Regions from separate parts of the Paenibacillus lentus genome, predicted to be linked through region 2. Evidence: predicted binding sites of a transcription regulator. Region 2 holds the regulator's gene; each other region holds the start of a gene.
The links. The regulator Rex, encoded in region 2, represses fermentation and respiration genes when NADH is low (regulators of the CRP and FNR family bind a similar motif). The targets are predictions, from matches to a motif close to TTGTGAAATATTTCACAA.

Region 1: a site for Rex is predicted at 2,111-2,128, ahead of EIM92_RS06195 (TorD/DmsD family molecular chaperone). Genes of this name have one in related genera too.
Region 3: a site for Rex is predicted at 1,435-1,452, ahead of EIM92_RS03805 (DUF1858 domain-containing protein). Genes of this name have one in related genera too.

Annotation. Positions count from the first base shown of each region.
Region 1 is NZ_CP034248.1:1,371,134-1,374,416, reverse strand. It holds gene cls (cardiolipin synthase) at 1-987, opposite strand, end outside; gene EIM92_RS06195 (TorD/DmsD family molecular chaperone) at 1,224-1,919, opposite strand; gene mobA (molybdenum cofactor guanylyltransferase) at 2,190-2,828, opposite strand; gene EIM92_RS06185 (MFS transporter) at 2,998-3,283, shown strand, end outside.
Region 2 is NZ_CP034248.1:3,209,908-3,213,190, forward strand. It holds gene dinG (ATP-dependent DNA helicase DinG) at 1-1,226, shown strand, start outside; gene EIM92_RS14440 (redox-sensing transcriptional repressor Rex) at 1,266-1,916, shown strand; gene EIM92_RS14445 (amidohydrolase) at 1,906-3,204, shown strand; gene EIM92_RS14450 (cell wall elongation regulator TseB-like domain-containing protein) at 3,256-3,283, shown strand, end outside.
Region 3 is NZ_CP034248.1:836,745-840,027, forward strand. It holds gene EIM92_RS03800 (DUF438 domain-containing protein) at 1-1,042, opposite strand, end outside; gene EIM92_RS03805 (DUF1858 domain-containing protein) at 1,130-1,357, opposite strand; gene EIM92_RS03810 (response regulator transcription factor) at 1,530-2,207, shown strand; gene EIM92_RS03815 (sensor histidine kinase) at 2,213-3,283, shown strand, end outside.

The sequences.
Region 1 (3,283 bases), 1.8 Mb from region 2:
GCTAGGAACAATTTGCACCGCACCACCGCAACCAGTCTCCAGCTCGGGAGACAGATAAGGCAGTGACATAATGGTTTCCCCCGTAACGTACTTCCAGTCCTGTAGAAAAATAATTTGCAGGGAACGAACCGCCTCTCCCTTGACGAGCATATGCGTGTCCCGCCAGAAGCCATACGTTTTGCTGCGGCTTAAATATTCATCGCCTACGTTCAAGCCGCCGATGAAGCCCGTTCTTCCGTCGATCACGACAATTTTGCGGTGGTTCCGATAGTTGACGCGGCTGGATAAAGCGAGAAAACGGACTTGTCCATAAATGCCGACTTTAACCCCGGCCTCCTCCATCTCACGGATGAAAGACTTCGGCAGCCCGATGCTGCCGACCGCATCGAACATAAAGCGAACCTCGACGCCGGACTTCGCTTTCTCGATCAGGGTCTTCTGAATTTCCCGTCCGATGTCATCCGCCCGGTAAATATAGTATTCCATATGAATATGATGCTCAGCCTTCTTCAGCTCTCTCAAAATGGAAGAGAAGGTCTCCTCGCCGTTCGTCAACACCTTCGTGCGAGTAGCCATGGAAAAGGGCGTTCGCGCTAATCGCTGGGACAGCTGAAGCAGCCGCTGCTCTTCGGGCGTGAACTGCGATAAGTCGCGAGGCAGCATATAAGCGTTATTATCAATACGCTCATAATTTTTGCGATCCTCCTCCGCCTTCTTATCGAAATTACGACGTTTGAAATAGTTTTGGCCAAACAAGAAATAAAAAATAAGACCGACAACCGGAAGCAGGCCAAGCACCAATATCCAGGCCACGGTACTAGATGGATTTCGATTCTCCATAAATATCGCAAAACCAATCGTAATGACCGTCAAGGTCTGGAAAATACTGACCAGGGTACCGCCAAACTTTCCAAAGACGCCGAATCCAAAATAATAAAAAGCAATAAGTATAGCGGCGATAATTAGAATTTGTAATCCACGTCTCATGGTTGTACTCCTTTACACACTATGATGCAGTAGTTCTATTCTACATGATCCATAACTTTCTACCTAATTAAATATTAAATATTACTTCTATTATACCGTATCCGGAAATATCAAACAGGGACGATCTGCCAAGGTGGCATACATACCGTACCACCTGGCGGATCGTCCCTTTCTTTCAATCCATGTTTATATTATTTTACACGTATTTTGTCCATAAGACCAGCTCTTGACCAAAGCTAGCTCATACCCGCTCTCCATTTGCGTAGCTGCTCCAAGTCGTAAACCAGAAACTCCTGCAGCAGCTCGGCCAGACCACTATACAGCGGACTATTCGTGGCCCGGATCAATTCATCTGCGAACCGTGGCGCCCATTTCAGCAAATGAACTTCGAGGAAGTGAATTTGGGTGTCTGCCAGCTCCAGACAGCTATGCCGCAGATGGCTTGAATCAACCCTGCTGCGCATCCCCTCCGCCATTACCGCCATAAACTCCAGCTCCATCGCGATATGATCATCGCTTTCACCATATAACTTATTAAACACAACACCGCTATCCGCATACATTCTTCGGATATGAGAGAGACAAGCAAAGGCGTCAGCCCCATCCCGTTTAGCACGAAATGTTCCTTCACATGGTATCAGCACAGCCTGATTCCCCATGAAAAGGCGTTGATACTCCTCCGCCTCCTGATAGCAAGCGCTACGAAAATGCTGTTCGGGTATGCTCTCCAAATAGCTTCTGAGCCTCCTGCCGCCTCTACTGTTTGGAATTCGATGAGTAAGTTCGGCCCGCTGCCGCCACTGGGCAATTAAAGACATGCGCGGCGGGCGGCTTAGGAAATCCATCAGCAGCTCATATACCCAGCCTCTGCGTTCCAACCAAATGATTTGATCCGGCGATGCTTGAACAGGTTCTTTGAACAACATCGTCATATCGGTCATCTCCCTGCGAAGAAATATAAGACAAGTATAAGCCTGTATGTGGAAGTTTATGCCTGGTTTTGCTTTGAAAAAAGATGATTTCCCTATTAGCCCGGAAATCATCCAAGTAACATATACCGACACATGATTAAGGGGGTCATGTATCGTTCAATTTCATTATACTCCAAAAATGAAAACGCTTTATATGATAAATTTTACATTTTGGTTAACTCTGCTCTCACATGCCAAAGAGGCGAGCCTTGAGAAGACATCGCTCGCCTTTTATGTTTTATTTTGCTCAAAATAAAATTGCGCGGCTTGATAATCCTCCGGCCGGTTCATATTAAAAACAATCATCTCCAGGGGAATTCCCGAGGCCCGGCTAAGCTCCTCCCCAGTGATATATCTGACCGCGAGTCCTGATGTCCACTGCTTTACCTTTAAGCAGCCATCGTCCAGCATCTGCTCCAGGCCAGGCAATACAGTGCAGCGGTACATCGCCAGCAGCGGGTGAATTTGGCCGTTCACACGGGGAATGACTGCCTCGATCGCTCTTCCGCCGTCCTCAGCGCCCCGTCCTTCCAGTTCTAGAGCCTGCTTCACCAAATATTGAGCTAAGGAGGCGTTTACGAAGGGCATGTCACAGCTCACCACAAGATTCCACCGATGAGGCGATGCAGCCAGTCCGGCATGCAGTCCTGCCAGCGGCCCGCACCTGGGATAAATGTCATACAGCAACGGAAGCCCTAGCTCGGCATACTCGCTTGATTGTCCGCAGGAGATGACGATATTCCCGGTTGCCTTCTGCAATTCCCTGACTAAGTGTTCAATGACAGGCTGTCCTCCCAAAGGCAGCACAGCCTTATTCGTGCCCATTCGGCTCGATTTGCCTCCAGCTAGAATGATTGCAGTCCACTCCATCTTATCGTCTCCTTATGTTGAAGAAAGGTTATAATTAGTAACATTCAGTTAATAAGGAAAAATATGGTTTGAATCCTTTTTCGTCCATGTGTTACATTGGGAACGTAACCATTGATGATTCAACTTGCTTCTAGGCACTATTATATGCTATCGATTTGGACAGAAGGGAATGGCGCGTTTGCGGAATTATACTAAACATCCGTCAAATTCTTTACTGCCCTTAGGGCTGCTTAATTTTTTCATCTATGGAACGATGGTTATCTTTGCAGCCTTCTTCCAATTATATTTGTTGGACGTAGGCATGAACAAACTGGAGATTGGCAGCCTGATGGCGATTGCCCCTTTAGTCTCCTTCTTTGCTCATCCGTTCTGGAGATATCTAAGTGATCGCTCACAGAATATTCGTATTATACTGCTGATTATGCTTACAGGCTTGCTTATCGCCGGACATATGG
Region 2 (3,283 bases):
TCTCGTTGATGCCCGAACGCAGTGACGCGGCTCCTGGCGATCCTGGACAGTTCGTTCTCCGTTTACACCCGCAGAAGAAGCCTAAGGATTGGGATACGCTTAGCGCGCTCGAAAATCATATTTATGTCCTGCTTGGCGAGGTAGTCCGTAAGGGTGAACGCATGATGAACGATATTCGCGAAGAGCAGGAGGATTATGGAGCAGACAGCTTGCTAACGGATATTAATGGTCTGTTCAAAGACCTGGCAACGGAGCGGGAAGCTATTCGTACGTTTATGAAGCTGGATGACGAGGAAACCGTGTATTGGATCGAAGGAAACGGGAACTACCGCAGTCGCTCTTTGCAGATATATGCGGTTCCAATCGATGTCAGTAAACAGCTCAAAAATTACTTCTTTGACAAAAAGAAGAGCGTGGTCATGACCTCGGCTACTTTGTCCGTGGATAAGTCGTTTCAGTATATGATTGATCAACTGGGACTGCAGGAGGCTGCCGATACCGATCGGCTGCTAACCTCGATGCTTCCTTCTCCGTTCAACTATAGGAACCAGGCTCTGCTGGTCATTCCTCGGGACTTTCCGAGTGTAAAGGGCAGTGTGGGGGACGAGCATTTCGTAAATATGCTGGTGCAGTCACTGGCAGATACGGCAGTAGCTACGCGCGGACGTATGCTGGTGCTCTTTACGTCTTACCGTATGCTGCGACAGGTTTATGAACCGCTGAAGGAGCATTTATCCTCCGAGGGTATTACCGTCATTGGCCAGGGCATGGATAGCGGCAGTCGCACGAAGCTGACTCGTAGATTTCAAGGCCAGGAAGCCTCTGTTTTGCTCGGTACGAGCAGCTTCTGGGAAGGTGTGGACATTCCTGGAGAGGCGCTGACAAGCCTGGCGATCGTTCGCTTGCCTTTTCAGCCGCCCAATCATCCGCTTGTAGAGGCGAAGAGCGAACGGCTGCAGAAGGAGAAGAAGAATCCGTTTATGAAGCTGTCCGTACCGCAGGCCGTCATACGTTTCAAGCAAGGATTTGGGCGCCTGGTTCGCTCTTCGCAGGATCGCGGCATAGTTGTAGTTTACGACACGCGCATCTTGGAATCTTACTATGGAAAGTATTTTTTATATTCACTGCCTGGGCCTAAAATGGAACATATGCCGACCGAGCAAATGGTTCCGAGAATTTCCGAATGGCTTGACGTTTGCGAAGTCCAGGAAGTAAAGGAGCAATAACCGTAATTCATATCGCGCCATTTTAAGGGGAGAAAAGCTATGAAATCAGAGAAAATTTCCGATGCGGTTGTACGCAGATTACCTGTTTATTTGCGTTTCCTCAATGAGCTGAGCCTGCGTGAAGTGCCGACGGTGTCCTCTCAGGAACTAGGTCAGAAACTTGATCTCAATCCTGCGCAAATTCGTAAAGACCTAGCTTATTTTGGGGATTTTGGTCGTAAAGGCATCGGATACGATGTATCATATCTCATTGAGAAAATAAGACAAATCCTAAATTTGGATCAGCAAATCAACGTAGCTCTTGTAGGAGCTGGTAATTTAGGTCAAGCATTGTCCAACTATAATGCATATTTAAAGGATAATATGAAAATCGTGGCGGTGTTCGATGCAGCACCGTCTAAAATCGGTAGCAAAATCAACAATATTACTGTACAGCCGATCGATGAACTCGTTGAAACAGTAAAGGCATTAGGTATTCGGATCGGAATTATTACCGTGCCCCATTTTGAAGCTCAGCGGGTTGCCGATCAACTTGTGGCTGCTGGCATCGGGGCGATTCTAAACTTTGCGCCAACGATATTGAAGGTTCCGCCAGAGGTAAGAATTCATGCGGCCGATTTCACGACGGATTTGCTCAGTCTAGCTTATTATTTGCATGATGGAAAGGAACTAACTTCTAATGAGTCGTAAAATGTTAATTGAGAACGGCACATTTGCCGTTTTGGAGCAGGATCAAACCGTTATCGACGGCTTTATGCTCGTTGAGGATGATCTTCTTACCTATATTGGTTCTGAGCGTCCGGATCACTGCGATGATGCCGAAGTGCTGGACGGCAGAGGACTGTTGTTTCTGTCAGGCTTAGTCAATACGCATGGTCATGCGGCTATGTCGCTGCTCCGCGGCTATGGGGACGACATGGTGCTGCAAAAATGGCTGCAGGAGAAAATGTGGCCGATGGAAGCAAAGTTTACAGGGAGCGATGTATACTGGGGGACGGCGCTGTCTGTACTGGAAATGATCAAAGGAGGCACAACGACCTTTCTGGATATGTATGACCATATGGATCAGGTTGCCCAGGTAACGGAGGAATCGGGTATTCGTGGCGTGCTTATGCGCGGGGCAATCGGTCTTTGTCCGCCGGAGGTCCAGAAGCAGAAGCTGGATGAAGCCGTGGCTTTTGCCCGGAACTGGCACGGAAAAGCCAACGGCCGGATAACGACGATGATTTCGCCGCATGCTCCTTATACTTGTCCGCCGGACTACATCGAGCAATTCGTGCAAGCCGCGCATGATCTCGATTTGCCGATGCATACCCATATGTCAGAGACTCAAGCCGAAGTAGAGCAAAATGTAGCCGATTACGGTGCGAGGCCGGTAGAGCACTTGCTTAAGCTGGGAATGTTCTCTCGCCCGACCTTGCTTGCGCATGGCGTGCATTTGACGGATGAGGAAATTGAAGTGCTTGCCGCTCATAAAGTCGCTATTTCCCATAACCCGGGAAGTAACTTGAAGTTGGCGAGCGGTGTGGCTCGAGTTCCTGAGCTGCTGAAAGCAGGAGTTACTGTGTCCTTGGGAACTGACGGCGCAGCGAGCAATAATAATTTGGATATGTTCGAGGAAATTCGGCTTGCCGCTTTGATCCATAAAGGGGTATCGGGCGATCCAACGGCTGTGCCGGCATTGGAAGCTTTGCGAATGGGCACGGAATACGGCGCGCAATCGGTGTTCCTGAACAATACGGGCAAGCTTGCTGCGGGAATGAAGGCGGATTTCATCGCTCTTAATACAGAGCAGGCGCATTTTGTGCCTAGAACCGATTATGTGTCTCATGTCGTATACTCAGCAGGCCCGAAAGATGTTGAGCATGTATGGGTTGATGGGAAACAAATCGTGAAGCACGGCGTTTGTCTCACATTGGATGAAGAGCGGATTCGCCACGAAGCTCAAGCGGCATTTGAGGGCTTGTTGTCCAGATAATCAGATAGCATTGAGATAGATTTAAGTTTGGTATTAGAGAGGAAGAGAAGGTTGAAGAAGAGAACCCAATGGATCCTGC
Region 3 (3,283 bases), 2.4 Mb from region 2:
GACAGTTCTGCACCGTGCGTCCAATGACCGCCTTCGTCCGGGCGAAGATCCGTTCCTTCCCGTGGGAAAAGTACCGGACGACATCATGCTCATCGATAAAGGTCAGATCGACAGGCAGATGATTCATAATCGCTTCCATCTGTGCTACGGACACGATCCCTGTCTCGAACCGGATCAGCCCCTCCGGCAGATGGCCGTTCACCGCTTCCTCCTCTTCAGCAAAAGGAAGCGGAACGCGATCGGGAATCCATTTCTCCTTCGGAGCAACCAGACAATAACCGATCTCATCGCTCTCTTCGGCAATCTTAACCCATTCATCCTCTGTCAGCTTCTCCAAGGCCATCGGTAGCAAAATATTCTCTTCTTTAAAGATCATCTCGTTGACCTCAGTGATCACGCGCTCCAGATCGATGATGAGTGTGTCCTTATCCGCACTATCGCCGCTGTAGCTCAGCAGTTTCTCCTTTACTTCCTTGATCATGGCGCGAATCGCATCGTCTACGCCCCACATGACTTTGGTGGGACCATAGATACCATACCTCTCTAAATACGGAAACAACAAATTTTCCTTGCGGCTATAATGCTTATCGATGTCCAGGAGTAGATTCAAATCCTCCACCAGCTTGTAGACGATTTCCTTGCTGTCCTCCCGTTGGAATTTATCCTTATGCAGCTCCAGTTTAAAATTGACATGTCGCTCAATTTCGCGGTTCTCCAGCTTAAAGGTATGGACAGGATGCCCCGGCTGCTCCTCCGGCTTGGATGAGCGGTGAATCTCCTCGATCGAGCCTTTAAAAATAGCCGTGTGGACAGAGCATAAGCGCTGTACCTCAGAGACAGGTATTCCTTCCTCCTCCATCAAAGCTTGCTCCATGGCGGATATTTCCGCTACGGTTACATCTCCTACCGCTTCCTCGAACCGCGCTTTAACCTCCTCTACGCTCTTTCCTTCATGCAGCTCTTTAATAATCTCCTTTAACAGCTCCTGTCGACGTCCCTGCTCTGGTACTGAATACTCCCGATTATTGATGATTTCACTCATCGCCGTAACCTCCTTATATTTTTTATAGCCTACTAGTTAACCCATATTTAATATCCAAAAGGCCCCGAACAGCTCGCCGTACTGGCCTTATTCCATAATTTCATAGCCCTTTGCGCGAAATGCGCTCTTAATCTTATCCAACTCTACCTTGCGCAGCCTGGCTCCCTGGGGTATCGTCATAAAGCGCCCCGCGCTCTGCAGCATCCCCGGCTTGGCAAGCTGCTCAAAGCCCAGGTTCACCATAATATCGATGATTTCAGGATCGGACGTACATAACTCGTACACCGTTTTGCGCAAATCGATTACTTTCCCCATGATTCCTCACCCGCGTTTCTTCAAATTTGATTGAAAACCATTCTCATATCAAAAGTAGCACAGGCAGCCGCAACGACTTGTGATTACAATCACAAGCTAGTTTGTACTCTACCGATATTGTTTATTTTTTTATGAAGATTTGTCACAATAGGAAGAGAAGGAGGCAAGTATCATGAATCAAATTCATTTACTATACATTGAAGACGATACGGAGATTGGGGAATGGGTTAGCAGGAATCTGCAGGAACGCGGCTATCGCGTAACATGGCTGACTAGCGGAGAACGTGCCTTAGAGCAAGCGGATGTCTGTCGGCTTGTCATTCTCGATGTTATGCTGCCAGGCCTAGACGGCTTCACCATCGGACAGCGGATTAAGAAGCAGTACCCGGATCTGCCCATCTTGATGCTCTCGGCAAGAACCTCGATCGACGATAAGCTGCAAGGTCTGGAGTTCGCCGATGATTATTTGACGAAGCCGTTTCACCCGGATGAGCTAGTGGCTCGCATTGAGGTGCTGCTCCGCCGCAGCGGCAATACTTCCTCGGAGCCGCTCAAACTCCGGCATTTGCTCATTCATGAACGCGAGAACCTCATTATTAACCAAGACAACGGGCAGGAGGTCACCCTTACCGGGAAGCAGTTTCATATCTTCAAATACCTGCTGCGCCACCTCGGCCAAATTATGACCAAGGAGCAAATCTATGAAGCTGTGTGGGGTGAGCCCTATCTGGAAGGGGATAAATCTCTAATGGTCCATATCCGGCATTTACGCGAAAAATTGGAGCGCGATCCCGCCTCTCCCGAAATTATCGAAACAATCCGAGGGATCGGTTACCGGGTGAGATCATGAGAATTATGAGAAAAAGCCCTTTACAGCGCCTGCGCACCTCCCTTCTATCGCAATACGTGTTAATTATTGTAACAGCCCTTGTATTTATTCCCGTACTCATTCCAGCCAGCTTTGCAGCCTCCTGGGCCGTGAACCAAATGCTGATTATGAGCGGGCAGGAAAACTATCAACTGCCTTATGGATCCGCATATGAGCTGGAGCAGATGTGGCACCAGCAAGCAAAGGCGCTTGATGGCGCCTCCTCCAAGGAGATTAATGCCAAACTGACCGCGCTCAAGCGGGAATTTCCCGATGCTTCGCTATTCTGGGTCGACGGAGATGGCCTCACACAGCTTCAGCTTCCAGAGCAGCCTGTGCTTCCCGAGAAATGGTCAACCGGGAATACAATCGCCTTCATGAAGGCAGGAATTAATGCTGATCCTTACACCATAGTCGCCTTAATCGGTGGCCACGAGGAGATTGGTCAGGGCTTCATGGTCTTCGAACTGCCTCGCTCTTACCTGACGCCTCAAGGCCGCCCAAGCGATACCCGGTTCTACGGGTTATTCACAGCCCTTATTTTTGGCGTCTTCATCCTGCTGTCCTACCTCTTCTTCCGCGATATCCGTCAACGACTACTACGGCTTGAAGCCGCCATGACCCGTGTCGGGGACAACGGACTTCCAGCACCAACGGCAGAGGGACGGCCTGACGAAATTGGCAGACTGGAACAAGCCTTTAATCATATGGTGGAGCAATTGGAGGAAGGGCGCCGAAGAGAGCGCGAGGAAGAGGACCTGCGAAAGAATCTGATCGCTAATCTATCCCATGACCTGCGCACGCCGCTGACCGTACTGGGCAGCCATCTCTACTCTATTGAAAAAGAGCCTTTATCCGCGCAGGGACGGCAATCCTTATCCCTAATGCAGACGAAGCTGGGTGACCTAGATCACTTAATCGACCATCTGCTATCCTATAATCTCCTAACGAGCGGCAGATACGCCTTGTCTCTAGAACGGCAGGATGTGCACCGCATCGTCAGAGAGAGTGCAGCAGCATGGTATCCGGTCTGGGAAAAAGCTCAAATGGACATTGAC